2 regions of the Clostridium ljungdahlii DSM 13528 genome follow, and region 1 is predicted to be linked to the other one. Evidence: predicted binding sites of a transcription regulator. Region 1 holds the regulator's gene; the other holds the start of a gene.
The links. The regulator Rex, encoded in region 1, represses fermentation and respiration genes when NADH is low (regulators of the CRP and FNR family bind a similar motif). The targets are predictions, from matches to a motif close to ATTGTTAANNNNTTAACAAT.
Positions count from the first base shown of each region.

Region 1 (15,595 bases):
CAACGCCGGCATTGCTTGATATCTGCCTAATTGGCTCTTCTAATGCTTTTCTTATTATGTCTATACCAACTTTTATATCTGGTACATCTGAAGTTAATTTTTCAACTTCTGGAATTGCATTTATATAAGCAGTTCCGCCTCCTGGTACCATACCTTCTTCAACACCTGCTTTTGTAGCTGCAAGTGCATCTTCTATTCTCAATTTTTTCTCTTTTAATTCAGTTTCAGTTGCTGCTCCAACTTTTACTACAGCTACTCCACCTGCAAGTTTTGCAAGTCTTTCTTGAAGTTTTTCTTTATCGAAATCTGAAGTAGTTTCTTCTATTTGAACCTTAATCTGTGATACTCTATCTGCTATAGCTTTTTTATCTCCACGTCCATTTACTATAGTAGTATTTTCTTTGTCTATCTTTACAGATTCAGCTCTTCCTAAATCTTCTAATTCAGCTTCTTTTAAATCTCTTCCTAATTCTTCTGATATTACCTGTCCTCCAGTAAGTATTGCTATATCCTGAAGCATTTCTTTTCTTCTATCACCAAATCCAGGTGCTTTTACTGCTACACAAGTAAATGTTCCTCTTAACTTATTTACAACTAAAGTTGCAAGTGCTTCTCCTTCTACATCTTCAGCTATTATAAGTAATTTCTTTCCCTGCTGAACTATTTTCTCAAGTAATGGTAATATATCTTGAATATTTGATATCTTCTTGTCTGTTATTAATATATATGGATCTTCTATTGCAGCTTCCATTTTTTCTGAATCAGTAACCATATATGGGCTTAAATAACCTCTGTCAAACTGCATACCTTCAACTACGTCTAATTCAGTTCCCATAGTTTTTGATTCTTCAACAGTTATGACACCTTCGTTGCCTACCTTTTCCATAGCATCAGCTATTAATTTACCTATTTCTTCATCAGAAGCTGATATAGCTGCAATTCTTGCTATATCTTCTTTTCCTTTTACAGTTGTTGAAATTTTCTTTATTTCTTCTACAGCCTTATCTACAGCTATCTTTATACCTTGTCTTATAAGCATTGGATTTGCTCCAGCTGTAACATTTTTTAATCCTTCTCTTATTATTGCTTGAGCAAGTAAAGTAGCTGTAGTTGTTCCATCTCCTGCTACATCATTTGTCTTTGTAGCAACTTCTTTTACAAGCTGTGCTCCCATATTTTCATATGGATCTTCTAATTCTATTTCCTTTGCTATTGTAACACCATCATTTGTTATAAGTGGTGAACCAAATTTCTTATCAAGTACTACATTTCTTCCCTTAGGTCCAAGTGTAACTTTTACTGCATTTGCTAACTTGTTTACGCCTTCTTGCATTGATTTTCTTGCATCTTCACCGAATAAAATACTTTTTGCCATAAAAAACCCTCCTTACAATTAACCGTTATATAAATACTTATTTTTTCTGTTCGAATTAATTATTAACTACTCAATTATAGCTAATATGTCATCTTGTTTTAAAATAGTGTACTCTTGTGCATCTATTTTTACTTCATTTCCAGCATATTTGGAGAATAATACCTTATCTCCTACTTTTACTTCCATTTTAACTTCTTTTCCATCTACTGTTCCACCAATTCCTACTGCCACAACTTCTGCTTCTTGTGGTTTTTCTTTAGCACTTCCCGGTAAAACAATACCGCTTTTTGTAGTTTCCTCAGCTTCTAATTTTTTAATTACGACTCTGTCTCCAAGTGGTCTAATTTTCATATAAACCCCTCCTTAAAAATATTTTAAATGTATTTAAAATTAATTTTTAGCTTTCATTGTTAGCACTCATTAATTATGAGTGCTAATACAATTATTATAATAATGAATAGTATTTATATTTTCAAATTTAAATTTACCAGTTATTAACCTATTTTACAGTAAAAATATCGATTATACTTTAATTATGTAGTTATTTCGCCTTATTACTATTAATTTCATATATATCTTTATATACAAATTCTTTATATGTAAAACCATACCTATTATTATCTTCCAATTAGGCCTTATGTATACAAAATACTTAAAATTTATTAAAAAAGCGATAAACAATACAATTAAAGTTGTTTATCGCCTTCTGAAGTTTTATTTTTTGTTATCTTAACTATTATCTTTTCTCCCTTTAACACGCCTATTACAAATAAAAGTGTCATTGTGATTCCTATTAATATAAGAACTATTTTATTTCCAGTATATATTTTTGATCCAAAATATGCTGAAATAATTACTCCAGGCAGCCTTCCTAAAGTTGAATAAAATATAAAATGTTTAAAGCTAATGTTTGATATTCCACATATATAAGCCAGAACATCCTTAGGTATTCCTGGAATTACATATAACAAAAATACTATAAAGTTTATGCTGCCTAAGTTCAACATTTTACGAAAAAATTTTAAATCTTTGTCAGATATTATTTTGTTTACAAGCGGCTTCCCATAAATTCTAGATATACTGTAAGCTGCTATGCTGCCAAAAGTTATGCCTAAAATTGATATGATACTTCCAAACAACGTTCCATATATGTATCCTCCTGCAATTTGGACAATCTCTCCAGGTATAAAAAAAGCAACTACCTGCAAAAATTGAATAAATAGAAATACTACTACTCCATATTTGCCATAGGACATAATCCAATTCTTTATTTTATTTGGATCTCTAAATATGTACATGTATTTATTGTAATATTCATATGCAACTGCAATTAATATAAACAATATAATTGCTAACACTATATAAGATCTATATTTCTTTAATACTATTTTTAGTTTTTTCAATCTATATCACCTAGTTTAATATAATTAGTATTCATTATATTCAATTGGCTCTGTTATATACTTTAAATCTTATCATAATTTTTTGTATAATTTATTAAATTTTACTTAACAATATCGGTATTCTAACTTAAAAATCAATAGGTGGAGTTAAAACTCCACCTCATGCCAAGAACTCTGTTTATCTTTCAAGGTCTACATCTTTAAATTCTTCAAGTTTTTCATTAGAAAGCACAGATTTTTTATGAGATTGTTTACTAAATTTAATCAATTGGCCTCTAGCTTTCATAGAAGAAATCATAGTAGCCGGCCCCCCAATACATCCACCTTCACACATCATTCCCTCTATAAAATTACCCGGAAGTCTCCCAATTTTAGCCGAAGTCATAGCTTTTTTTATCTCATCTTTTCCACTTACCTTTACAGGATCAAATTGAATATCTATTTTCTCTTCTCCTATATAATTTTCTATAGCCGCTGTAAGGCCTCCACCTTGTGCAAATCCTCTTCCATACACAGAGGCATCATCTATTGGCACATCTTCACAATTTTCTGGATCAACATCAAAAGCACCAAACAAAGCTGCTATTTCTTCAAAAGTCATAGCATAGTCTACTGCCCCTTTTATTGATTCTCTAGTTATCTCTGACTTTTTTGCAGTGCAAGGTCCTACAAAAACTACTACAGCATTTTTATCCTGATTTTTAATTGCTCTTGCTGCTGCAATCATTGGTGAAACCGTACCTGATATTTTTACTACTTCACCTGGAAATTCCTTTTCAATGTAACCCATGAATCCAGGACAGCATGAATTTGTCATATATTTATCCCCATTTTTCATTCTCTCTACAAATTCATTGCTTTCATTTACAGTTACAGCATCAGCCCCACAAGCTGCTTCCAATATATCTTCAAATCCTATTTTTTTAAATGCATCTTTTACCTGACCTACTGTAACTTTGCACCCAAACTGTCCTGTTATAGCAGGTGCTACTACTGCATACACTTTATTCTCACCCATAAGTGCCTTAGTTACCTCAGAAATATAGCTTCTATCTGATACAGCTCCAAATGGGCATGCTGCCATGCAAGCACCACAATTAATGCACTTTTCTTTTTCTATCATTGCCATCCTGTTTTTTGAGTTTATTTCCAAAGCTCCAGTTGGACAAGACTTTTTACAAGGCCTCATTACTTCTGCAATGGCGTTATAAGGACATACTTTTTTACACATACCACACTCTTTGCAAATATCTTGATTTATATGAGCCCTTCCATCTACCTTGGATATTGCTTTTGCCGGACATACTTCCATACATTTATGCTGTATACATCCCCTGCAAGCCTCTGTCACACGATATTTATATATAGGACATTTATCACAGGCAGCTGAAAGTACATACATTATGTATTCCCTATCTACAATTTTCTTTAGGTCCAATGTAGTATTATATGTTGGAACAAATCCTGAAGCCAAAAGAGCCCTCTCATATACAACAGCCCTTTCCTTATACACACAACATCTATACTCTTCCTTATCACCGCAAATTATTTTATAGGGTATTTTTTTCAATTCTTTTTCAGTTAATTTGTTTTCTCTTGTTAAAGAAGAAACCTCCTTTAACACCAAATACTTTAGTTTTTTTAAGGGTGTTTCAAAATCTTTCATCTTACGTTTTCCTCCTGCTACACTTTATAAACTGTTTATTTTATTATAACAGTTTTAAATATAAAATGTAACAGTAGACACAGTATATTTTATTATATAATTTCTTTTTATATACCAATACTTCTTTAATTTATTTTTAATAAATAAATTAAAACAGGTTATATTTAAAAATAATACAGATAAAGAATAGTTATTTTTTGCTGAATTTTTAGTATTTATAATATATATCCTATAACTTTATATTATTTTCCCTAACATAATAAAATAAATACTGCTGTGCAAATCCTGACAACTTGCCAAATTTGCTTATTCCAAAATCTCTTATCTTTTTTAGCGATACATCTGGTGCCAGATAAAAATAATTCATAGCTCTCTTAACCCATACATCTACAGGAAATGCAGAATATTTCTGCATAGAGAAAAGCATAATGCAATCTGATACTTTAGGACCTATACCCATAAATTTTTGAAGCTCTTTATGGCATACCTCATCCTCTTGATCTTTAATCCAATTAATATCATATTTTTCATCGTAATTTTCTTTAGTTTTAGTTCCATTATAATAAATCTTTGATACAGTATCTTTTATATATTTATTTCTAAAACCAGTTCCACAAGAAGCAAGTTCTTCTAAAGTGGCTTCCTTTAATTTATCTATTTTAGGAAAACTGTAATAAATTTTATTTTTATATTCTAAAGGCTCTCCCCATTTTTCACTTATATTTTTTATAGCCCTCTGTATCATTGGAATTCTATTATTAGCAGATATTATAAAAGAAACTATCAATTCAAAGGGATCCTGCTTTAATAATCTGATTCCTTCTCCAAATTCTATAGCTTTCTTTAAAACAGGATCTTTACTAAGTATATTTTTTATTTCATTGTAGTCCCTATACAAATCAAAATACTCTGCCCAAATTTCCTTAAAATCTTGCTGAGATGTGTTATATAAAATCACATCCTCTCCCTTTTTTTCTACCTCTATTACTTTTCCAAAACTTACACCTATATAGTTACCATTTTCTTCTCTATGCCATCTAAAACACTGCCCACATTCAAATATATGAGCTAATTCAAAATTTCGAACATTTTTTATTATAATTCCATTTTCAAAATCCTCTACATAATTAAAATCCATATTATACTTCCTTTTCTCCGTAAAATTTTTACCAAAATCGTATACTTATTTCTGATAGTATACCATTTTATTAAGATAATTTTCAATCAATATTAAAAAAGCTGTACCAGAAATCTGATACAGCTTCTTTATTCAATATATAATTATTTTTTCAGATATTCATCTATAGCCTTAGCAGCTTTTTTACCAGCACCCATTGCAAGTATTACAGTAGCAGCACCTGTTACTGCATCTCCACCTGCATATATTCCTTCCCTTGTAGTGAGTCCAGTCTCTTCTTCTGCTATTAAGCATTTACGCTTATTCATTTCAAGTCCTTTTGTTGTAGTTGATATAAGTGGATTTGGTGAAGTACCAAGAGCCATAATTACAGTATCTACATCTAAATCAAATTCCGAACCCTTTATTGCAACTGGTTTTCTTCTTCCAGATGCATCTGGTTCTCCTAGTTCCATCTTAATGCAGCGTATTCCTTTAACCCAACCTTTTTCATCCCCTAATATTTCTACAGGATTAGTTAAAAGATTGAATTTAATTCCTTCTTCTTTTGCATGGTGTACTTCCTCTGCTCTTGCTGGAAGTTCTGCTTCAGATCTTCTGTATACTATGTATACTTCTGCTCCAAGCCTTAGAGCCGTCCTCGCAGAGTCCATAGCTACGTTTCCGCCTCCTACTACAGCTACTTTTTTGCCTGCTTTTATAGGAGTTGCATAATCATCCCTATATGCTTTCATTAAATTACTTCTTGTTAAGAATTCATTCGCAGAGAATACTCCATTTAAGTTTTCTCCAGGTATTCCCATGAATCTTGGTAGTCCTGCTCCTGAGCCTATAAATACAGCATCAAATTTTTCTTTCTCTATAAGTTCATCTATTGTAACAGTTCTCCCAATTATTACATCTGTCTCTATTTTTACTCCTAACTTCTTTACATTTTCAACTTCATGTTTTACTACACTGTCCTTTGGAAGTCTGAATTCTGGAATACCATATACAAGTACCCCTCCTGCTTCATGAAGTGCTTCAAATATAGTAACATCATATCCAAGTTTTGCTAAATCTCCTGCGCAAGTAAGTCCTGAAGGACCACTTCCTATAACAGCTACTTTTTTGCCGTTTTTAGGTAAAGTCTTAGATAAATCGATATTATTCTTTCTTGACCAATCTGCTACAAATCTTTCTAGCTTACCTATAGCAACAGCATCACCTTTTTTGCCAAGTACACATTTTCCTTCGCACTGAGTTTCCTGAGGACATACTCTTCCACATACAGCAGGAAGTGCACTTGATTCTGCTATTATTTTAGCAGCTTCTTCAAAGTTTCTATTTTTTACCTGTTCAATAAACTTAGGTATAGTTATTGTAACAGGGCACTGGGTAACACACATAGGCTTTTTACAATTCAAGCATCTTGAAGCTTCTTTTACAGCTTCTTCTTCAGTGTATCCCAAGCAAACTTCATCAAAATTAGTAGCTCTAACCTTTGGATCTTGTTCCTTTATAGGTACTCTTTTCATTCTATCAGCTTTATCTTCCTTGTGGCATTCACAGCCTTTTCTATCAAAGGTGTCCCCTTCTTCTTCTTTAAGAAGTTTCTTTCCTTCTTCAGTTTTATACATAGCCTGTCTTCTCATAGCTTCGTCAAAATTTACAAGATGTCCATCAAATTCAGGACCATCTACACAGGCAAATTTTAATTCTCCACCTACAGTAACCCTACAAGCTCCGCACATTCCAGTTCCATCTACCATTATAGTATTTAAACTTACTATTGTTTTAATTCCGTATTGTTTCGTAACTTGAGTTATAAACTTCATCATTATCATAGGCCCTATGGCAACTACACAATCGTACTCTTTATCTTTCTTGTCAATAATCTCTTTTAAAAGATCCGTAACAAAACCCTTATATCCATAACTTCCATCATCCGTTGCTATATATAAATTTCCACAAATTGGTTTCAATTCATCTTCAAATAATAAAAGATCTTTTGATTTACATCCAACTATAACATCTGCAGCAACTCCATGTTCATGAAGCCATTTTACCTGTGGATAAACTGGTGCAGTACCTACTCCACCTGCTACAAACATTATATTTTTCTTCTTAAGTTCTTTAAGATCCATCTCTACAAGTTCTGAGCAATGTCCAAGTGGTCCAACAAAATCTTCAAAATATTCTCCCACTTCATATTTAGCCATTTTTTTAGTTGAAGCTCCTAATGTCTGAAATACAATAGTAACAGTTCCTTTTTCTGCATCATAATCACAGATAGTAAGAGGTATTCTTTCCCCTTTATCATCCATTTTGACTATGATAAATTGTCCTGGTAAACAGGACTTTGCAACTCTTGGTGCCTCAATATCCATTAAGAATATGTTTGGTGATAACTTTTTTTTGTTAACAATCTTGTACATACTTTTATGCCATTTTTTTAGTACATAAATCATAAAATCTATGCCCATTTCCCTTTTCATAGTGTTCGATTTTGCTAATTAGCTACTTTCGTTCGGTCTTCCACTCCAAGGGCGTAAATTCGGATGAAATTCACCCTACAGCATCAGTAAATACCCCCCAATAAGATACATCTGATTAAACGGCTTTTTGCCCCTTTCTCAACTCATATTTGACCTAATATAAACCTATATAATTATATCATATAATTATGAAAATTGCACAAGAAAACAATTACAATATGTTAAAAATATAAACTATATTCATAAATATTGATCATTTTTTCTAAATATTTATGATTTAAATTTATTTTCTAACAAATGAATTTTTTAGCTTAAAGAATTCATTTAAGTTTTTAATCTATGTCATTTAAAAGACATGTCAATGTTAATAAACTATCACTTAAATGAACATTTTCAATCTTTATGCCTTCTGGAGTAACCAAATCTACAGGAGCAAAATTCCAAATACCTTTAACTTTGTTTTTGACTAAAATATCACAAACCTTTTGGGCATTATTGTTAGGTACACATATAACTCCTATATCTATACTACTTTCTTTTAAGTAATCATCTAAATAATCTATATCCCTTATCTCGATATCCCTAATTCTAATACCTATAAGTTTAGGATTTATATCAAAAATAGCTTCTAACCGAAAACCTATTTTTTCAAATCTAGTATAGTTAGCTATAGCCTGACCTATATTACCTGCACCTATTATAACAGTCTTATAAGTTTTCGTAAGACCAAGTATATTGCATATTTGCCCATATAGTTCACCTACGTTATACCCATATCCCTGCTGTCCAAAGTCTCCAAAACAGTTTAAGTCCTGCCTTATTTGTGAAGCTGTGAACCCTATTTTTTCACTTAATTCCTTAGAGGATATTCTATCTACGTCATTTTTCATTAAATCCATTAAATACCTATGGTATTTTGGCAATCTCTTTATAACAGCCATTGATATATTCTTTTTTTTATCCATACTACACCTTCTTCTATATTCTTTGATTTCTCTTAAATACTTTTTTGATTTTTAGAATACCATTATTGTATCTAAATAAATTACTTTGATATATATTTAATTATCCTATTCATACAGACATAAATCAATACATTTATATGTAAATTATATTAATTATTTACATGTTTTATACAATATAGTACTCACTTTTTTAGTTACCTTTTAACATTCGTAAATAATGAGCAGTAACAACTATTATTAATTTGCCTACATTCCCAACCTTACAAATGTACTTGAAAGTTAATTAATTATGATTTCTTTTAAAAATAAATTTAAAACATCAATTACTCCATATTATAATTTTCTAATTATAATTATAACATAGGACTACAAAAAAGTTACTATACATAGTAAAATGTTAATGATTAAGGAAGGTGTTACTAATGGTTGTTTTAAGTTGCAATAATATTCATAAAAGTTATGGAATAGAAATTATACTTGAAAATATAACTTTCAACATAAATGATGGAGAAAAAGTAGGATTAATCGGTCCAAATGGAGCTGGCAAATCCACCTTATTTAACATCTTAACAGGTAAAATAAATTATGACAGTGGAAATTTATTTATAGATAAGGCTAAAACAGTAGGATATCTAACTCAACATCTGTCATTGGATTCTTCAAATACTATATATGACGAGATGCTTACTGTGTTTCAGGATCTAATTAATTTAGAAAATAAGTTAAATAAATTAGAAGCCTTGATGAACGAACCTTACGATGCCAAAAATGAAGAGTATAGAAATAAATTGATAGATAAATATACCACCTGTTCAGAGCTTTATACGAACAGGGGTGGTTATACCTACAAAGCTGAAATAAACAGAGTTTTAAGTGGATTAGGTTTTCAAGAAAATGAATTTCTCGATTCTATAACTGTGCTAAGCGGTGGGAAAAAAACAAGGGTGGCACTTTGTAAACTGCTTTTATCTAAACCTGATATCATTCTTTTAGATGAACCTACTAACCACCTGGATCTAGACGCTATAGAATGGCTAGAAGAATATTTAAAATCCTATAAAGGTACTATCATAATAATATCTCATGATAGGTACTTTTTAGATGCTATAACTCAGTCAACTATGGAACTCATAAATGGTCATATAAATTTTTATAATGGAAATTATACTACTTCTTTGGAGTTAAAGCAAAAAAATTATGAAGTCCAGTTAAAAGCTTATAATATGCAGCAAATAGAAATAAAAAAGCAAGAAGAAATCATTGAAAAATATAGATCTTTTAACAGGGAAAAAAGCATAAAGGCAGCAGAAAGCAGACAAAAGATGTTAGACAAAATTGATAGACTAGCTGCTCCTGACAAAGATGAAAAAATTAAAGGTATAACATTTAAAACTCAAATAAACAGTGGAAATGATGTACTTCACGTAGAGAACTTGAGTAAAAGTTTTGATAAAAAACTATTGTTTAAAAACTTAAATTTTGATATAAAAAAAGGAGAAAAAACAGCTCTAATTGGTGAAAATGGTAGGGGAAAAACTACACTTTTTAAAATAATTCTAGGCAAATTAGAACAGGATGATGGCCTTTGCAAATTAGGTAAAAATGTGTTGGTAGGCTACTACGACCAAGAACAATCTGACTTAAATATTGAAAAAACAATTATAGACGAAGTATGGGACAGTTTTCCAAAACTCACCACTACAGAAATAAGAAATGCTCTAGCCAGCTTTTTATTTACAGGAGATGACGTATTTAAAAAAATATCTTCTTTAAGCGGTGGAGAAAAATGCAGGATAAATTTATTAAAGCTTATATTGTCTAAATCTAACTTTTTACTTTTAGATGAACCTACAAACCATCTTGACATAACATCCCGTGAGGCTTTAGAAGAAGCTTTATTAAACTACGATGGCACCGTGCTTGTAATTTCTCATGATAGGTACTTTTTAAATAAATCTGTCAATAAAATATATGAATTAAATGAGAATGGTGCAAAAGAATACTTGGGTAATTACACCTATTATGTTGAAAAGAAAAAGAATCCCTTGAGATTCGAAATGGAAGAAGAACAAAGTTCAAAGACTAAAACTCAAATACAACATGATAAAAAAAAGAAAAAAGAACTTGAAAAGTCTAAACGTGAAAAGAAATCTAAAGTTAAAAACATTGAAGAAGAGATTTCAAATTTAGAAGACCACGTACTTGAACTCCAGAAAAAACTGTGCCTAGAAGAAGTTTATTCTAATCCTGAAAAAAGCAGTGCTGTAAACAAGGAACTTTTAGATACACAAAATGAAATAGAAACTTTATACGCTGATTGGGAGAACATATTATAGAGTTTCTAAACAAAAATAAACTTATGCTCCGAATATTTTTACAACCACAAGTGCAATTAAATATTTTGATAAATCTAAGCAGAAAATTTACAAAAACCTAAAGACTTTTGAAAACTCGTACCTCAGACAATTCAAAAGTCCTAAGCTTTTTCATAAATTTTCAACTAAGACTTATATACAAAATATTTAAATGTACTTGTTTATTGTAAAATATTTCTACGCATAAGTTTATTTTTAAGTTAGAAACAGCTATAAATTGTTGATATCTGCACATTAAAGGTAGTTTTTAACTTGAATTTAAAGTACATTCAAAGAATTACAAACATATATTTAAATCAATTTCTCAGGAACAAATTTAGAGGAAATCCTTTTTATTAATAGGTAATCAAGTACTAAAAGAACACCACCCACTATAAGCATTACAAGATTATTGAGTAAAAGTATACCTGTCATTTGAGCTACTAATATAAGAATCACTGGAATGACAAGAAGGCCGCTTACCTGTTGTGCTTCCTGAAAGGTTTCTGATTTTGCCGATACCATAACAGTAAATGTTAGTGATAATAAATTGATTGCAGGTGAAATCCAAAGTATGATTATAAGCCATTTTATGTCTGGAAAAATAAGTCTTCCAAAATAGATAAAACCACCTATATTACATATGATGCCAAAGACTATAAATGAAATGAAAGTCACGATGTAAGATGGCACAAAAACACCTAAAATCTTAGCTCTAAGCAGTTGTTCCATGGATATTGGTGTGTAAAGCAGGGACTCCAGCGTTTTATGCTCTTTTTCTCCCACAAAACTACTGGCTCCAATAACTCCTGAACACATTATTGGAATTATGAGAAAATATGATGGAAACATAAAGTCTATACTTACTTTTATTAAAAGCTTAGCTGGAGCATATGCTGCATATTCAGGAGGCAATTTTCTTAGGAGAGGCGCCATTTTTGTAAGCATACTTGAATCATTTCCAATAAAGTTCGCACCAATAAATATTCCTAATGGTATGATTACAATCAAAATAATCGGTACAATCGTCATAGGCATAATAACCCGTTTTGAACTTATTATTTCATTTATATCTTTATAAATCAATGCTTTTTCACTTATATCCATACTCTAACCCCTCCAGACTTATAAAGTTACATCATTAGATGTGCCTTTTATATATTTAAAGTACAGTTGTTCTAGTGACCATTTCTTCTGCATGGCCTCGTAAATTTCTCCACCACTTGTCAGTATACCTTGTATCAGGGTATTTACCTCTTTGTCTCCTAAAATAGCTTTGCTATATACATCATTACCCTCATAAATAAATCCAAGTTTTTCCGAAATATTTTTTCCCCTAATTTTTAATTGAAGAGCCGCATTTTTCCTTAAAGCAAGTTCATCAAATGTGCCTAAACCAAGGATACTACCATTATTTATAAAACCATATAGTGTGCAGATATCTTCAGCATATTTTAATTGATGGGTACAAAGAAATATTGTAACCTCGTTTTCCTCTGCAAGTTCTTTTATAAGCCTTGTAACATTAAATGCATTTTCTGGATCTAAACCAGAAGTAGGCTCATCAAGGAATAAAATCTTAGGATTATGAACTAATGCTATAGCCAGAGAAACTCTCTTTCTCATTCCCGTACTGAAAGATTTTACCTTTCTATTCTTTACATCTAATAACTCCAGCCTTTTCAATATAAAATCAGTACGTTCATTAAGCAATTTTTCACCCATTCCATGCATTTTGCCAAAAAATATTAAATTTTGCTCAGCAGTAAGGTTTTCGTAGCAGAAAGAACTTTCGGTCATAACACCACATAATCTATGAATCTCAATATTACTTTTTCCCACAGGTATCCCTAAAATTTCAGCATATCCTGACGTTGCTGAAAGAATTCCATTAAGAATTCTAACTGTAGTGGTTTTTCCTGAACCATTAGGGCCAAGAAATCCAAATATCTCGCCTTTTGGTATACTTACACTTATATTATTCAAAGCATTAAGCTGCCCATCATAAGACTTTTTAAGATTTTTTATACTTATTGCATTCACTTTTTTCACCTAACCTTTCCTTCAGTTTTTTCTTGATTGTTGTCTCGTCTATACGAGTATTTGTTCCATTAGAATTATTATCATCAAATCATTTATCTACCTTATTAAAATATTCATTTCTTTCTATCGCCTCTAAATAATATTTTAGATGTTGACCTATTTCCCGTAAATGGAGTTGTAGTTGATCTTAGTTGAAAAAATCAACTTATAGGAAACATGATTTCATAATTAAAGCCCTGCTTCTTTTAATTAAGCAAGGCTCATATACATAATATTTCATTGATACTTTTTGCAACTTGACATTTATTACTTCTATTCTGAGGCATTTCACTTTTTATGTCACCTTTTCACCTTATTTCTCAGATAACACACTATTTTTCGTCTTTATACACAATAGTTCCCTTATATATTGTTCTCTTTACTTTTCCATACAACTTTTCACCTATAAAAGGAGAATTACAGGACTTAGAATAAAAGTCACTTACCACATATTCTTCCTCAGGATTAAATATTATAATATCTGCCCTATGTCCTTCTTTTATATATCCCCTATCCAATTTATATAATTTTGCAGGATTTACAGTAAACTTTTCTATAACATCCATATAATTTAAATATCCTGGTTTAACCAATTTTGAAATTGCAAGAGAGAGTGCAGTTTCAAGGCCTATCATTCCACTTGGTGCTTTAGAAATTTTGCCTTTTTTTTCTTCCCTTGAATGAGGTGCATGGTCTGTAGCTATTATCTCAATTGTATTATCTTTCAATGCCGCGATTATAGCCTTTCTGTCACTTTCCATTCTCAAAGGTGGATTTACTTTTGCATTTGCTCCCTTTTTTAAGACTTCTTCTTCTGTTATGCTAAAATGCTGTGGTGTTGCCTCTGCCGTTATATTTGCACCCATTTTTTTTGCCCATCTAACAAGTTCAACAGATAAACCAGAACTTATATGTTGAATATCAATTTTTGCTTTAGTTGATATTGCAAGTGCTGCATCTCTTGCAACAAGCACATTTTCTGCTTCTTTTGGAGAGCCTTTTATATCTAATGCATCTGCTATTTTCCCTGAATTTATTCCATTTTCACTTATTAGTTCCGAATCTTCTTCGTGAAAGCTAAGAACTACATCAAGCTCTCTTGCCATGTTCATAGCCTCAACTGCTGTTTTTGAACTTATAATTGGTTTACCATCATCAGAAAATCCTACTGCTCCAGCTTCCTTTAACTTTTTCATGTCTACAATTTCTTTTCCAACCATTCCTTTTGTTATAGAAGCTACCTGAAGTACTTCAATTCTTGCCATTTTAGCCTTGTTCAATATATAGTTTAAAGTCTCAACATTGTCTACCACCGGTTTAGTATTCGCCATACATATAACCGTTGTATATCCTCCCCTTGCGGCTGCATTTGCTCCAGTAAATATATCCTCTTTATAGGTAAAACCAGGATCTCTAAAATGACTGTGTATATCTATAAAACCTGGAGCAACTATGCAAGAAGAAGCATCTATAATATTATCTACGTTTTCTTCATTTATGTTTTTGTCAATTTTTACTACATTTTCATTATCTATTAAAATATCCATATTTTCATTTAATTTGCTCAATGGGTCAATAACATATCCGTTTTTTATAAGTATCATTCCAAATCCTCCTACTATATTCATAAGCTATTTTGCATTTATTCTACCAGAAATAAGTGTCTTTAGCTATCTATTTCATTGATAATACAAAAACTGCCGACAAAATATATTTGCCAGCAGCCTGTAATGTAGAGTTTCTAACTTAAAAATCAACTTTTTTTGAGAGGACAATTGACAGAGGACAGTGAAGGAATATTTTTCTCCGCTGCACTACGAAAAATCTCTAATTTAAAAGAAACTCACGTTTTTTGTTTCTAAAAAGTACTTTCTGAGCAAGCAATTATCTGAAAATCACAGATTTTAGAGCCTGCTTAAGCGATGTTTTGCATTAGCAAAACAAGCTTAAGAATAAATTAGTTTTTTGACGTAAGGAGGAAAACTCACCTTCATTGTCCTCTGTCCTCTGTCAATTGTCCTCTTGAAAAAGTTATGTCGTAATTTTTTTATTTTCTTATGTTAGAAAGAAAATTATCCTTATTTGATATTTAAACTTTGTACTTTGTTATTTAAAAACTTTATTTTCCCCTAGAA
Region 1 covers NC_014328.1:4,031,490-4,047,084, forward strand. The annotation lists gene groL (chaperonin GroEL) at 1-1,375, opposite strand, end outside; gene groES (co-chaperone GroES) at 1,442-1,726, opposite strand; gene CLJU_RS18320 (TVP38/TMEM64 family protein) at 2,062-2,778, opposite strand; gene CLJU_RS18325 (4Fe-4S dicluster domain-containing protein) at 2,957-4,444, opposite strand; gene CLJU_RS18330 (DNA-3-methyladenine glycosylase family protein) at 4,674-5,582, opposite strand; gene CLJU_RS18335 (bifunctional dihydroorotate dehydrogenase B NAD binding subunit/NADPH-dependent glutamate synthase) at 5,726-8,059, opposite strand; gene CLJU_RS18340 (redox-sensing transcriptional repressor Rex) at 8,392-9,024, opposite strand; gene CLJU_RS18345 (ABC-F family ATP-binding cassette domain-containing protein) at 9,447-11,360, shown strand; gene CLJU_RS18350 (ABC transporter permease subunit) at 11,691-12,485, opposite strand; gene CLJU_RS18355 (ABC transporter ATP-binding protein) at 12,504-13,421, opposite strand; gene CLJU_RS18360 (dihydroorotase) at 13,793-15,064, opposite strand; gene CLJU_RS18365 (3-hydroxyacyl-CoA dehydrogenase family protein) at 15,580-15,595, opposite strand, start outside.

Region 2 (15,595 bases), 1.1 Mb from region 1:
TTATAGGTCAGGACTGTATCATTGAAGCAAACTCTCAGATAGGTCCTTATGTAGTTTTAGGTAACAACTGCCATATTGGTAGTTCCTGCAATGTAAGCAAGAGTGTACTGTGGGATAGAATAAATGTACATGAAAATGTTAATCTGACAAATTCTGTAGTAGCTTCAGATTGCACTATAGAAAAATATTGCAATATAACTAATTCAGCTTATGTTTCAAACAATTATAATAATAATTTACTTGCAATATAAAAACTTAAGAGGTGATATCGTTGAAAAAAAATATAGTATTTTTGAGTACCTATCCGCCACGTGCCTGTGGGATAGCTACTTTTACTGCCGATCTTGTAAAAAATTTGAAAAATAAGTTTTCTTCCAATTCCTATAAAATAGCTGCTGTCAATGATGAAAATTATAAATATCCAAAGGAAGTATCCTTCACCTTAAATCAATTTGACAAAAAATCCTATATTCATCTTGCCAATATGCTAAATAATTCAGATACTAATTTAGTTATATTAGAACATGAATATGGAATATATGGTGGAGACTGCGGAGAATATATATTAGATTTTGTAAATAATTTAAATATTCCATTTATAACTACGTTTCATACCATACTTTCAATACCTTCTGAGAAACAAAAACTTATACTTAAAACTTTAGGTAATAAGAGCCAGAAAGTAATTACTATGGGAAAAAGTTCTATAAAAATTTTGATGAACACATATAATATTCCTGAAAACAAAATCATACTTATTCCTCATGGAGTTCCGGATATTGTTGTAGAAGATAGAAATTGTTTAAAAGAAAAACTAGGATATAAAGATAGAAGCATAGTAAGTACCTTTGGACTTCTAAGTCCTGGAAAAGGTATTGAATATGCTATAGAATCTATCTCTAAAGTAGCCCAAAAGCATCCTGAAGTTCTTTATCTGGTGCTAGGGCAAACTCATCCTTGTGTAAAAAAGGAACAAGGTGAAAGTTATAGAAATAAACTTAAGAATTTAGTATCACAATTTGATATTCAAAACAATGTAAAGTTTATAAACAAATATCTTACAAAAAAAGAAATAGTGCAATACCTAACTTTATCTGATATATACATGACTCCTTATTTAGGTAAAGAACAGGCTGTAAGTGGTACTTTAGCCTATGCAGCAGGCTATGGTAGAGTTATTGTTTCCACTCCTTATAGGTATGCGCAAGAAATGTTAAGCAAAAATAGAGGACTTCTTGCAAAGTTTAAAGATGCAGATTCCCTGGCAGAGGCTGTGAATTTCTTATTGGATAACCCACTTAAGCGGCGTAACATGGAAAAGGCTACCATGAAGTTAGGCATGAAAATGAGATGGCCTTCTGTTGCAGCACAATATGAAAATCTATTTGCTTCTGTTATAAAAAGCAGTGAAATTGCAACTCAGGTGGTGTAATATATGCTTACCTTTGAAGAAAAAGATTCTGTACCCCTTTTTATCATGACTGACGATACTGGAATGATACAGCACAGTGTATTTTCAGTTCCGGATCCAAATTCAGGATACACTACAGATGACAATGCAAGGGCTCTCATTGTAGCTGTAATGCTGTATGAAAAATTCAAAAGTGAAAAGTATATAAAATTAATTTTTACATACACTTCATTTTTGCTCTATGCTCAAAATAAAAGAGGAACTTTTAAAAATTTTATGGCCTACAATAGAAATTTCATTGAAGAGGAAGGCTCTGAAGATTGTTTTGGAAGATGCCTGTGGTCACTAGGGTATACGCTCCAATCAAAAATTATTCCATCCTCTATAAAACATGCAGTTGAAAATATGATATTAAAAGCCTTACCCAATGTAAAGTCACTGTCTTACACTCACAGTAAAGCTTACTGCCTTTTGGGACTAAATTTGATTTACGATGAACTTTTAGAAACCAGTTCTACATTTAAAATTTCAAAGTATACTGTAAAAGAAGATATAATTACGCTCTCAGATTCTCTTGTAGAGAATTTTAAATGTTACAGCAGTGATTCCTGGAAGTGGTTTGAAAATAGTCTCACTTATGGTAATGGCATATTTCCCTGGTGCCTTTTAAAAAGTAGCAATGCATTAAACAATAGGGAGTATCTAGATATTGCCCTAGAAGCTTTAAATTTTTTGGAGCAGCAGTGTTTTAAACAGGATTATTTTAAACCTATAGGAAATAATGGTTGGTTTAAAAGAAATGATTCTCATCCATGCGAATTTGATGAACAGCCTTTAGAGGCCTGCGGAACAGCTCTTATGTATATGGAAGCTTACAAATTACTTAAAGACACAAAATACTTGGATAAAGCAAAATTATGTTATGAATGGTTTTTAGGTAAAAATTCCGCAAAAAAATCACTTGTAGATAACTTTACAAGGGGAGGCATGGATGGAATAATGGAAAATAAAATGAATTTAAATCAAGGAGCTGAAAGCATCATAGCAAAAATACTAACAGAGCTCCTTCTCTCAAAATATATAGACTTCTAAGTAAAAAATCAACTTATACTGCGTATAAGTTGATTTTTTACTTAAATACCTATTTATATTGCTTTCCTAATTCATCTGCAGCAAGTATAGCAGAATATACATCCTCCTTTGTAACTTCAAATGGCATATTATGCATAGTGTCATTTTCAGCACAGGAAATTTCAGCTACCTTCATTATATCTTCATTATTTACCTTCTTAATACCCAAATCATTTAATGTAATTGGAAGACCAACTTGCAAACAAAAGTCTATGACCTCTTCTATTTCTTCCATAGGGCTGTTTTCAAGAACCAATTGAACTAAAGCTCCAAAAGCAACTTTTTCTCCATGATATAATCCATGACATTCCTCAAGTGCTGTAAATCCATTATGAATAGCATGGGCAGCTGCAAGTCCGCTGCTTTCAAATCCAACTCCACTTAAATAAGTATTTGCCTCAATTATATTTTCTACAGCTTTAGTTGGGACTTTATTTATAACCGCCATTTTAGCTTTGAGACCATCTTCTAAAAGCGTATCATAGCATAACTTTGAAAGTGCAAAAGCAGCTTTTGTAGCCTTTCCGCCTGACATAGTAACAGCCCCTGATCTGACACAAGCTCTTGCCTCAAAATAAGTAGCTAATGCATCTCCCATACCTGAAACTAAAAGCCTTACAGGTGCTTTTGCAACTATAGATGAATCTACAAGTACAAGATCTGGATTTTTAGGAAGTGCCAGATATTCACTAAATACACCTTCATCTGTATATATTACAGAAAGTGCACTACATGGAGCATCTGTTGCTGCTATAGTTGGAACTATTACAACTGGGACTTTGGCATAATATGCTACAGCTTTTGCTGTATCAAATATCTTTCCTCCTCCTATGCCAATTACAACATTATTTTTATTTTCTTTTAACTTTTTACACAGTCTATCTATTTCATTTTTGGAACATTCTCCATTAAAAGCTTCAAATGCTAACAAAGAATCTTTTCCTTTAAAACTTTCTTCTATTGCATCTCTTGTTCTCTTAATTCCATTTTCACTAGCTATGATAAAAAAACTATCTCCAAGATTTTCAACGTAGTTAGATATATTTTTAAGCTCACCGTTTCCCTGTACATATTTTCCTGTAGAAATAATAATTCTTGACATCTTTAACCACTCCTAATCTTAGTTATTTTTTTAACAAAATACATCTGTATTATAACATTAAACCTTCTGTTACAAAAGTTAAAAATATCCACAAATATAATATATTTGTGGATATTTTACTACTTTCTCTTTATTCTATGCTTTTGAGGTTTTAAAGTAAGTTCTGTTACTACCAAGTTAGAAGGTTCCCTAAGTACCCATTCCACCACATCTGCTGTATCTTTACAACTTATATAAAAGTCTTCACTACTATCATCTTCACTGAAATTTGCATTTCTATAGAAATTTGATTTTGTCATATCTGGATGTATTGTTATTATTTTTACACCTGTTTTTCTCACTTCACTAAAAAGACTTTCAGAAAAATGAGTTAACCCTGCTTTTGTAGCAGAATAAGCACAACCATAAGTGCTTATTTCCTTTGCTGTAACTGATGATATATTTATTATAACTCCCTTATTTTTCTTAAGCTGCCTCATCAGTATACTACAGAGTACCATAGGTACTTCTAAATTCACCGTTATCATTTCATGTATCTTTCTAGGATTTAATTCTTCATGGGGGCCAAAGTATCCTACTCCGGCATTATTCACAAGTAAAAATATTTCACCTTTGGCCTTTATTTCATCTATTCTCTGGAAGAATTTATTTGTATTTGTTATATCACAGATTTCCCTTATAAAATTAGAACTATCAAATTCTACCTTGGAAAAATCTCTACCAAATCCGTAAACCTTATAACCCATATTCAATAGTCTCTGAGCTATTTCAAATCCTATACCTGAAGAAGCTCCCGTCACAATTGCAGTTTTCATCCTTACACCCTCTCTGTAATTTTGCATTATTTTTATTGTACAAACACTTTAGATTTTTTAACATATTTGCAAACCAGATCATATACAAAATTGACCAAAAGCTTATGATGCTCTTCTGAATAACTGCAAGTTCCATCTGCAATTTTAAATGGATAAGCCAATAATAGCGATTGTGGATTCATTTTCTCCATGTTCTTTAAATAATCCTTTCCAATTCTAAATACACCAATACTCACATCCTGTATATTTTCTTCCGGAATAGCCCTAAATGTATCTTTTACACAATTTTTATAATATTTTTCCCAATTATGTACATATAACAGTGGATCAAAGCAAACTCTCACCTTCCATCCCCTATCTACAGCACTTTTAATACTATTCAACCTGGGCCTAAAACTTGGAGCACTCATTTCATATTTCCTGCAAATTTCTTCTGGTGAAAGAGTCCATGCAAGTATTACATTATCCTGCGGCACCACATCTTCTATACTTTTAAAATTGGAACTTTTAGTTCTTACCTCTATTTTTAAATTATTATGTTTTTCTGCAAACTGTATCCATTTTCTAATAAAACCTGTTATATTTTCAAAGGCCATAAGATCCGTATCATAAGATATACATAAATAAACGGAGTGCTTTTTTAGAATACACTCCACCTGTTTGAAAACATCTTCCAAATTCACAAATAGAACTATATTTGCCGAAGAATAAACTCCTTGCAAATAACAATACTCGCAATTATACAAGCAATTCATAATAGATGAAGTATAATAAAAATGTTCATTTCCAAAATCATCACATACCCTTGCACCTTCATAAATTAAGTTTCCATCATTGCGTGCAAGTATTAGTTTAGGAGACTTTTTTTGCACCAGAAAATCTTGATTGTGTCTGCAAAATACATCTTTATAATGATTTATTTTTATAACATTGGATTTTTTAAACTTAGACAGTATCCTCTTTGTATTTTCATTTTCAATAACCCCTTTTTCCACATAAATATGAGAAAAACTACATAAGTTCAAGCTGTTGTACAAGTTTTTCAAAATACATCTTCCTCTCATATTTAGTCTTACAGTAAATCTGGGTAAAGGGCTCAAGAGCTAGGATTAAGTTATCATTTCTAACCTTATATCCTTTAGCTAACTTCTTTAACTGGTGCTGCATGGAAACAGATAAATTAAAATTGCATACTATTTCATTTATATAGTTCATGTCCTTTTCATCCAATATATCCTTAGGTTTTGCACATTCGTGTTCGATATCCTGTATCCAACTACATATTTCATCTAACTGTTCACAAATTAATTCAGTAACTTTTTCCCCAGTTACATTTGTTCCATCCAAATAGTCAGATACTATCTTCAAAGAATAAATTCTATGGGGCGGCATAAATATAGATACCGCTTGAAAAAAAGCAGCTCCTTCCATGTCTACAATGTCTCCTCTTATTTTTTCTAGATCATTTTCATCCACTATTTTTGCAAAACTCTCCAAACATGCTTCTTTAAAAGGATGTTTAAATATCATGTCAGGATAAAAATCCTTATCCGTAATGTTATCAATTATTTTATTACAAAGTACTAATGTTCCAATTTGAAACGTTCTATCTTTACTTCCACAAACGCCTATATTTATAAAGGTATCGTATTGGTCAGCTTCAAATTTAGCTATAATATATGCACAAGCAGAAGCCATATTTATTGCTCCAGTTTTACTTACTATAAGTACAATTTCTTCATTTTTAAAAACTTGAATTTTATTTACGGAATTATCCCTTTTTAAATCAAACCTTTCTATAAATGGCTTTGCCTCACAATGTAATGCTGTTACTATAAAAACCATATTTGCCTCCCTGTTGCCACTGTATTTATAAATAATTATACTTTAAATATACACTGAAGTGTATTAAATATCTATTACTTTATCCCCCTGCATAAATACCTTTTTATTTTATAGTTCCAATCTTCATAAACTTCACCATAGTCTTCTTTTACAAATTCTAAAAATTCATCTAATACTCCCAATTTATCTAATCCTTTCATTAAATGTCTTGGATAATCGCAGCATTTGGAATAATTATTTTTAGGATCTATTACTTTTATGGAAGAATCTTTACATAAATATAAGTCCTTACACCTTATATCCAGTTTAGTAAACTTGAGTTTCTGAAACTCTTTAATAAGATTAATAATGTTCTTTGCAACTTTTTCATTTAACCCATTTTGTTTAATGTAGTAATCAAGTCTCTCCCCTTTTGCATAACTTCTCACAATATAATAAAGCCCATGAGAATATATTTTAGGAAAATACTTGCTCTTACTAGTTTTTTGTAATATGTTATATTCACTTCTGCAAACATATTTGCTTTTAAATATTTTAATCACTCTATTATTATCTTCTAATAAATAAACAATTCCATTATGACCACATCCTAAAAAATTTGCCCTCCTAAGCATGTTTTCAGCTGCGCTATCTAATTGAATATAATATCCATCCCTTTTCTTCATAAATATACCTTTCTATATTATTCTTAGTATATTGTATGAAACTATATTTTGTAACATGAGTACTTAAAATCAAGTATCTCATGGTAATATAGAAAATTTTTTTACTTTATTTTGAATTTCTTTGGAAAAAGTAATCCAAATAAGAAAGAAATCAAATTTATTCCAATAACGCATATAAATAAAAGATGCAAACCTGAAATCAAAGATTTCTTTATCAATTGAAGTGAAACACCACTATTTAAAATAGATGAAGAATAAAGATTACTTGGATTTATGTCTTTTATTCCTATGTTCTGGAAATACTTTATTATACTTAAATTAAATATAGTACCGAATATGCTCACACCTATGGTTTGTCCTAAATTTCGAAGAAGAATATTTGATGCCGTAGCTGCTCCTCTCATATCATAGTTTACAGAATCCTGCACCACTATAGTGACAATTGTAAAAGTACCTCCAAAACCAAAACCCATTATAGAGACACACAATATAATCCAAGGTAATGCTGAACCTACACTAAAAGTCAATAAAATGAAACTAGAAAGCAACAATATAATGGAACATATTAAAATTATACTTTTTTCCTTATATATAGTCAGCCATTTTGAAAGAACTATAGAAGATATAAGCCAGGTAAATGACATAGGAGCAATACAAATGCCTGAAATAGTTGCTCCAAATCCAAGTACATTTTGAATATAAATTGGCATATATACATCAATTGCAATTAGTGAAGCTGATACTAAAAAGCCTATTATACTGACAACTATGTTGACTCTTGTAAATATTTCAAAAGGCATGATAGGCTCCTCCGACTTTTTTTCCACAAAATAAAATACAAACATAAGTGCTAAAGCTACACCTATGCATATAACTGGAAGAACCATGTCAGGCGAACTTTTTTTCCCGACACTTAAAAATCCATACAAAATAAGCACTATGGAAGTAGTTAAAACCAGTGTTCCCATATAATCTATTCTTACTTTCCTCTTCTTAAAATTCTCCTTTAAATTATTTTTAAGAAGCACTATAGAAATTATTCCAAAAGGTATATTTATAAAAAATATCCAGTGCCAGGAGAGTGTATCTATTAGAAATCCTCCTAAGAAAGGGCCAAGTAGACTAGCAACTCCCCACACTGTACCTACCCATCCTTGAATCTTTGCCCTCTCAGAAGCAGCAAATAAATCTCCAACTATAGTATATGTTACTGTAAATATTGAGCCTGCACCTATTCCTTGAAGAGCACGAAAAGCTATAAGTGAATACATATTCATAGATATTCCACATAAAAAGCTTCCTAATAAAAATATTGATATTCCTACAATTAATGTATTTTTTCTTCCATATAAATCTGATAATTTACCATATATAGGCGTAGTTATAGTAGAAGTAAGTAAGTACATAGAAAATATCCAGCTCATTAATTCAAACCCATTTAAGCTTTTCACAATAGTTGGAATAGCCGTAGTTACAACAGTTCCTTCTACAGCACCAAGAAATGTAGCTAGCATTATTGCAATTATTATATTTCTGTTTTTTGACTCCATATTAAATCACATCCTTTAGTAAGTACCGAAATTTGTCCTTAAAAAAACCTCAGGTTTATATGGCATTTTCAAAGGAATAACTTGTCAGTATGCTATCCTATTTTCTTTCAAATGCCTTATAGTCCTGAAGTTTCATTCAATATCCTTTTTTCAATCTTTTAATTTTATCTTAATTCCACGTCCTATTTCCTTTATAGTAGGTAATATTCCTTCAAATTGCTCTGGTATATTTTCACTTAACATATATTCTGCATTTTTAGGATCATCTACATCCTTAAAGGCATACTGTACAATTAGCTTTTCTCCATCCTTACATAAAACTATACCTATAGATGAGTTGTCCCCTTCATCTCTTACTGAGTCATCCATGGCAGAAAGATGGAAAGTTAAAATTCCAAGATATTCTGGTTTAAATTTCCCTATTTTTAGTTCAACAGCTATATAACATTTTAATTTCAAATTGTAAAAAAGTAAATCCTCATAATAATCTCCACCTGAAAGTTCCATATGATGTTTTTTTCCTACTAAGGCAAATCCAGAATTCAATTCCAGGAAAAATTCTACTACACTCTTTATAAAATGCTGTTGAAAAGCCTTTTCTTTAATTTCATCTGAAATGTCCATAAAATCCATGAGATACTCATCTTTTAGTATAGGAGAAAATTTTTTAATATCACCTTCAGATAGATCTTCTCCCTGTTCTTTTGAAATAGCATCCTTTATGAAACAAAAACTGTCTTCAGATTTTGTTTTTGTTTTTTCTTCATTCTTTTCTTCTTCAGAGTCTTTTTCCTCAGAAGTAATAATGCTTTTACTTTCAATATTTTCTTTTTCAGGGGATTCTGCATTAAAAAGTTCTGCATAGTCTAATTCCTCAATTCCACACTCTTTATCTATCTCCCCTATTAAATCTTCAACGGACCAATCTTTTTCCCACATCTTATCTATGTATTCTTTTCTTTTATCAACATTTCTTATCTTATTCATGAGAATTAAGTTACACGACCAGCTTATTTTAGATGACAATTGACTTACATAATCCTGAGAATTATATTCTTCAGCAAATCTAGCCATATTTTCTAAATTCTTTTCTGTAAAGCATAGATTACCTGGGAACTTACCTTTAAGATATTCTACTGTTTCACTTATAAATTCCGACTCGCAGCCTTCTTTTTCTCTCATTAAAATTAAATTTCCTATCTTCCAGTAGAGCATAAACATATACTCATTTATATTTACCAGTGCTTTATTTTTAAAAAGAATTATATCTTCCTCTAAGTTCTTAAAAAATGTATCCATATCATTATGATGTTCTATCATTTAAAAAATCACCTCACAATAAAATTTTTCCCATAATTTTATTATAGGGTAAAACATATAATATTACTACCCAGGTCATAGTCATTTATTTGTAATTTCTAATCTTTAAAATTTATACTTTTTACATATCTATCTTTTCCAAGCACTGTTTTTTCAAATATACTTTGGGCATTTTGTAGATACAATTCTGGTTTAGGCATAGAAGGACTAAAATGAGTAAGCCACAATTCTCCCACTTCCGCCCTTTTGGCAAGAGCAGCTGCTTCTGAAAATAACATATGTTTATACTGAATGGCCTTTGAAATATTTTCATCTTCTCCATACATCCCCTCACATATAAATACATCAGATTTTTCTACAAATTGAGCTAATTCATGGGTTGGTCTTGAATCGGTACAATAAGACACTTTTAATCCACTTCTTTTATCTCCAAGTACCATTTCAGGAGTATATATTTTTTCTCCATATTCTATCTTTTCTCCCTTTTGAAGTCTGTTCCAGAGGATTAACGGCACTTGATTTTTTAAAGCTTTGTCTCTATCAAATTTTCTATTTCTATCTACACCTATGGAATATGCAAAACATGGCATTCCGTGGTCTACAGGTAATACATCTATATTAAAATCTCCTATTTTTTCAAAGTAACTTTCTTTACCACAAAGTTCAAGTAAGTTTATGCTATAGGGGAGCACAGGTGCTATTACCATAAGTCCCTCTATTACTTTTCTTAATCCTATAGGTCCAATTATCGTGATAGGCATATTTCTGCCAGAATTAGCTATGGTAAGAAGCAATCCTGGCAGACCTGCTATGTGGTCTGCATGAAAGTGTGTAAATAAAATTACATCTATATTTTTTATTTTACATCCAAGTATTTTTAAGCTAACTTGAGTTCCCTCACCACAATCTATAAGTAGTTTTTTTCCATTATAAGATGCTATCATAGATGTAAGGTACCTATCTGGCACAGGCATACTTCCCCCACATCCTAATAAGCATAAATCCAACATAATTTCCACCTTCTCTTCTAATTAGTATACGCCTAATGTCTATTTTTAAGCTAGAACTTAATTTAATTTTTTTATCTGATGACTACCTGCTCTAATACTTCATCTTATGCCAAGAACTCTGTTTATCACTTGAGAGATTAAAATAAAAAAATAGGATTTATCCTGAGATCATCTTCACCTTCAGTGATAAATCCTTAATTATATAAGTGTTTTAAAATAATTCATCTATTATAACTTTTATTTAAGAAGTTTTTACGGCAATCATGCACTTAATATTAAATCATCAATTTTACAGCCAAGTATCTTTGCAATCACTGCAACTTTTTCAAGGCTTGGATTTTTCTTATCTCCTCTCTCCAATTCTTCCAAATAAGATTTTGAAATTGAAGTTTGAAATCTGGTATCTTTAGCAAGATTTTGAATATCCAAAGTAGTATATCCCAAACTTACTCTTATATCACGAATTTTTTTTCCGTTTAACATAAGAAAACCCCCTATTTAATATTAACTTCTTTAAATTGATTATATTACTTTTAAGCAGGAATTTACAGATAAATTTTATTTTTTTAATATAAACCTAACAAATATTTAATAGTACAACTGTGTTATAATACCATTAAGTATTATAATAAGGTGGTTTTTACATGAAACATTATGAAGTTCTTTACTTACTAAAAGAAAATAGAAATGACTTTGTTTCCGGTCAACTTATAAGTGAGAAATTAGGTGTAAGTCGTACTGCTATATGGAAATATATAAAAGCATTAAAGGAAGAAGGTTATACTATAGACTCTTCCTCTAAAAAAGGATATAAACTTATAAGTTCCCCTGATATACTTACTTCTGAAGAAATTAAGGGCTATTTGAATACAAAATATATAGGCAAAAAAATTATTCATTATGAAAGCATAGGATCTACAAATACCACAGCAAAAAAATTAGCTGAACAGGAAGAAGAAAATGGAACTATAATTATAGCCGAAGAACAAACTGCAGGACGCGGCAGGATCGGCAGAACATGGTCATCTCCTAAATATAAAAGTATATATTTTTCTATAATATTGAGGCCGAATGTAAATCCTATGGAAGTTCCAAAGATAACACAGATAATTGCTGCTGCCATAATAGAAGGATTAAAAGAATTAAAAATAGAGGCTAAAGTAAAATGGCCAAATGATATAGTAATAGATGGTAAAAAGGTTTGCGGTATTTTGACAGAAATGAGCGGTGAGTTAAATAAAGTAAATTATGTAATTCCTGGAATAGGCATAAATGTAAACTTAAACAAAGAAGATTTCCAAGAAGATATTTTAAATAAAGCCACTTCTCTTAAAATAGAAACAGGATCAACTATGGATAGAAAAGTTATCTTAGGTACTATATTAAATAAATTTGAACCTCTATATGAAGAATTCGTTCAAAAAGGGACTATTGAATCCTCTATAGAAGTATGCAAAAATAATTCTGCTGCTATAGGTAAAAATATACGTATAATTCAAAATAAAAGTGAAAGACAGGCAAAAGCAGTAGATCTAGCTGAGGATGGTAGATTAATCGTACAATATGAAAATGGTTCTTTTGAAAAATTAATATCTGGGGAAATTTCTATAAGGGGTTTAGATAAATATATTTAAAATGGTTAAAACTTTTATATTTAAATCATAATAAAAATATCGGCAAAATATATTTAAGGATGTGCTAAAAAATGATTTTAATAAAAAATGTAGAATTATTTAATCCTAAATCTATGGGTAAAAAAAGTATATTAACCTGTTTTGATAAAATATCTTACATATCTAAAAAGATAAACTTTCCATCTAATAATTTTCCTACAGTTGAAATAATAGATGGCGATGATTTAATTGCAATTCCCGGTTTGATTGATCTCCACATACATATAAATGGAGCCGGAGGTGAAGGAGGCTTCAATAACAGAACTCCTGAACTAAACCTTACAAATCTTACTTTGAACGGTATCACTACCTGTGTAGGGCTTTTGGGAACAGATGGAATTACAAGAAATATGGGTGGACTTATAGCTAAAGCCCGGGCTCTTGAAAAGGAAGGCATAACAACATACTGCTGGACAGGGTGTTACTCCGTTCCCACGAGGACTCTTACAGACAGTGTGAGAGGAGATATTGTACTTGTAGATAAAATAATAGGGGCTGGTGAAATAGCTGTATCCGATCACAGGGACAGTCATCCTTCTGAAGAAGATTTAATACATTTAGCTTGTGAAACAAGAATAGGTGGAATCATTTCAGGCAAATGTGGTGTACTTCACATGCATCTAGGAGATGGTAAAAAAGGTATGACTCCTCTATTTGATTTAATAGATAAATCAGACATACCTTTTGAAAACTTGCTGCCTACACATTTAAATAGAAACAGTTTAGTATCCAAGCAAGCCTTAGAATATTTAAAAATAGGTGGATTTATAGATATAACTACTGGAATTAAAAATGAAGGGGATACTGCTCAAAGTGCCCCTGAACTCTACAGTAAAATTCTAAAGGAAAATATATCTCCTTATCACGTAACTATGAGCTCTGATGCAGGAGGAAGCATGCCTATATTTGATGATAAAGGCAATCTAACAAAATTAACTGTAGGACTTCCATCTACAGATATGGAATCAATAAGAGAGTGTATAAAAATGGGGCTATCTATGGAAGAATCCATCATTCCTTTCACTTCATCCCCTGCAAAATTTCTAAAATTTGAACATAAGGGCTCTCTCCTTGAAGGTTATGATGCTGATCTAATTTTATTGGATAAAAAACTAAACATACATACTCTCATAAGTAAAGGTAGAATTATGGTTCAAAATTACAAACCAGTAGTATATGGAACCTTTGAAAACAGTTGACAGTTAACAATTTACAATTAATAAAATTTTGCCTGAAGTCAAAATAAATTTAAAGGATTTTCAACTTTCGCTGAAAATCCTCATTAATTGTGAATTGTCTAAATTGATATTATAACTTCTTCATAAGGAATTATTGTCTTTGCCCTAAGCATTGCATTTTTCACTGCATTTACAATGCCTAAGCAGCATGGTACTTCCATTCTCACTACAGTTATACTTTTCAAATCATTTTTCTCTATAATTTCAGTTAATTTATCTTCATAATATTTAATGTCGTCTAACTTAGGACACCCTATTGCTGTAATGTGATCCTTTATAAATTTTTTATGAAAATCTCCACAGGCATATGCAGTACAATCAGCCGCTACAAGTAACTTTGCATTTCTAAGATAAGGTGCATTGGTATTTATAAGCCTTAATTGAACAGGCCACTGTGTTAACTCAGAAGCAGCACTAAAATTTTCTGAATTCTTTTTATCTATATGCACATTTTTATCTGAAGCTCTCTCTATCTTTCTAGCTGCTGTACCTGGACATCCACAGGGCATAACTTCTTTCTTTTCCTTTTTTTTAGCCTTTTTAGCAACTAGTTCCTCGTCATAATCCTTACTTTCTCTTTCAATTATGCTTATAGCTCCTGTAGGACATTCAGGAAGACAGTCACCAAGTCCGTCACAGTACTCATCACTTATAAGTTCAGCTTTTCCCTTTACAAGTTCAATAGCACCTTCATGACATGCATTTACGCAAAGTCCACATCCATTGCATTTCTCTTTATTTATATTAACAATTTTTCTTATCATAGTATTTTCTCCTCCTTACTTTACTGTCTATATTATAATAAAATGCAGTCACAAAATCTGTAACATATGTTACTAAGTCTAAAGAGTAAATAACATATAATAATAACTTTTCTTTTAAATGAAGAAAAGGAAACGAAAATTTCGTTTCCTTCCCTACTACTTATTGTACAATTATCTTCTGCATCCACATCCGCAACATAACAATAACAGTATTATTATTATTACTACTTCTCTTCCTCTACCATCGTGTCTACATGACATAAAGAACCCTCCTTATCTTCCTAAAATAATTCTAAGCTATCTAATTTCTCATCATTTGCTCTACACTTTATTATATTAATTAAGTTTATAAAGGTTACTGCTAAGTTAAGAAATTTGCTTTTTTAGTATTAGTAACTAGCAACGTCCACAACCACAACCGCAGCATAGTAATAATATTATTATAATTATTACTACCTCTTTTCCGTAACCCCCACATCTACATGACATAAAGTTTCCCTCCTTGTCTTCTTTTAATATTTTTATAAATATTTATTGATTCTCACTTTTCATCATCTGTTCTATACTTCTATAATATTAATCAAATTAATAAATGTTACTTTTAATTTTTGTTAGCGACAATTAGAAATTTGTCTTATTTAAAATATATGATATAGTTATATGTGAAAATGTTTAACTATACCATAAAAATTTGGAGGTACATAATACTTATGGACGAATTAGAAATTAATAATAAGTTGCAACAAGCTTTTGATACCTTAATCCCTTATATGCATTACTTTTTTGATGATGAAATAGCCTTTACCATGTCAACTACAACTCATTTTTTAAGAGTAGTAAATAGCAAAAACATTAATATGAATGCAAAACCAGGTGATCCTTTAAGACCTACTGGCGCAGCTTATGAATGTATAAAAGCAAGAAAACCTATTTCTACTATAGTTCCTAAAGAAACTTTTGGTGTAGAAATAAAAGCTATAGGACTACCTGTAAAGGAAGGTAATGAAATCATAGGAAGCATAGTACTCGTAAAAAGTTTGGAAAGACACAATAAATTTGTTGAGATGTCTA
Region 2 covers NC_014328.1:2,936,770-2,952,364, forward strand. The annotation lists gene CLJU_RS13080 (nucleotidyltransferase family protein) at 1-251, shown strand, start outside; gene CLJU_RS13085 (glycosyltransferase family 4 protein) at 272-1,432, shown strand; gene CLJU_RS13090 (AGE family epimerase/isomerase) at 1,436-2,503, shown strand; gene CLJU_RS13095 (glycerol dehydrogenase) at 2,553-3,644, opposite strand; gene CLJU_RS13100 (SDR family oxidoreductase) at 3,764-4,459, opposite strand; gene CLJU_RS13105 (SPL family radical SAM protein) at 4,492-5,505, opposite strand; gene CLJU_RS13110 (5'-methylthioadenosine/S-adenosylhomocysteine nucleosidase family protein) at 5,471-6,304, opposite strand; gene CLJU_RS13115 (protein kinase-like protein) at 6,379-6,969, opposite strand; gene CLJU_RS13120 (MDR family MFS transporter) at 7,071-8,519, opposite strand; gene CLJU_RS13125 (PDDEXK nuclease domain-containing protein) at 8,670-9,839, opposite strand; gene CLJU_RS13130 (ribonuclease Z) at 9,938-10,849, opposite strand; gene CLJU_RS13135 (helix-turn-helix domain-containing protein) at 11,111-11,332, opposite strand; gene CLJU_RS13140 (biotin--[acetyl-CoA-carboxylase] ligase) at 11,494-12,483, shown strand; gene iadA (beta-aspartyl-peptidase) at 12,555-13,721, shown strand; gene CLJU_RS13150 (ATP-binding protein) at 13,820-14,524, opposite strand; gene CLJU_RS13155 (methyl-accepting chemotaxis protein) at 15,235-15,595, shown strand, end outside.
Region 2: the regulator Rex is predicted to act here: its motif matches at 3,663-3,682, upstream of CLJU_RS13095 (glycerol dehydrogenase).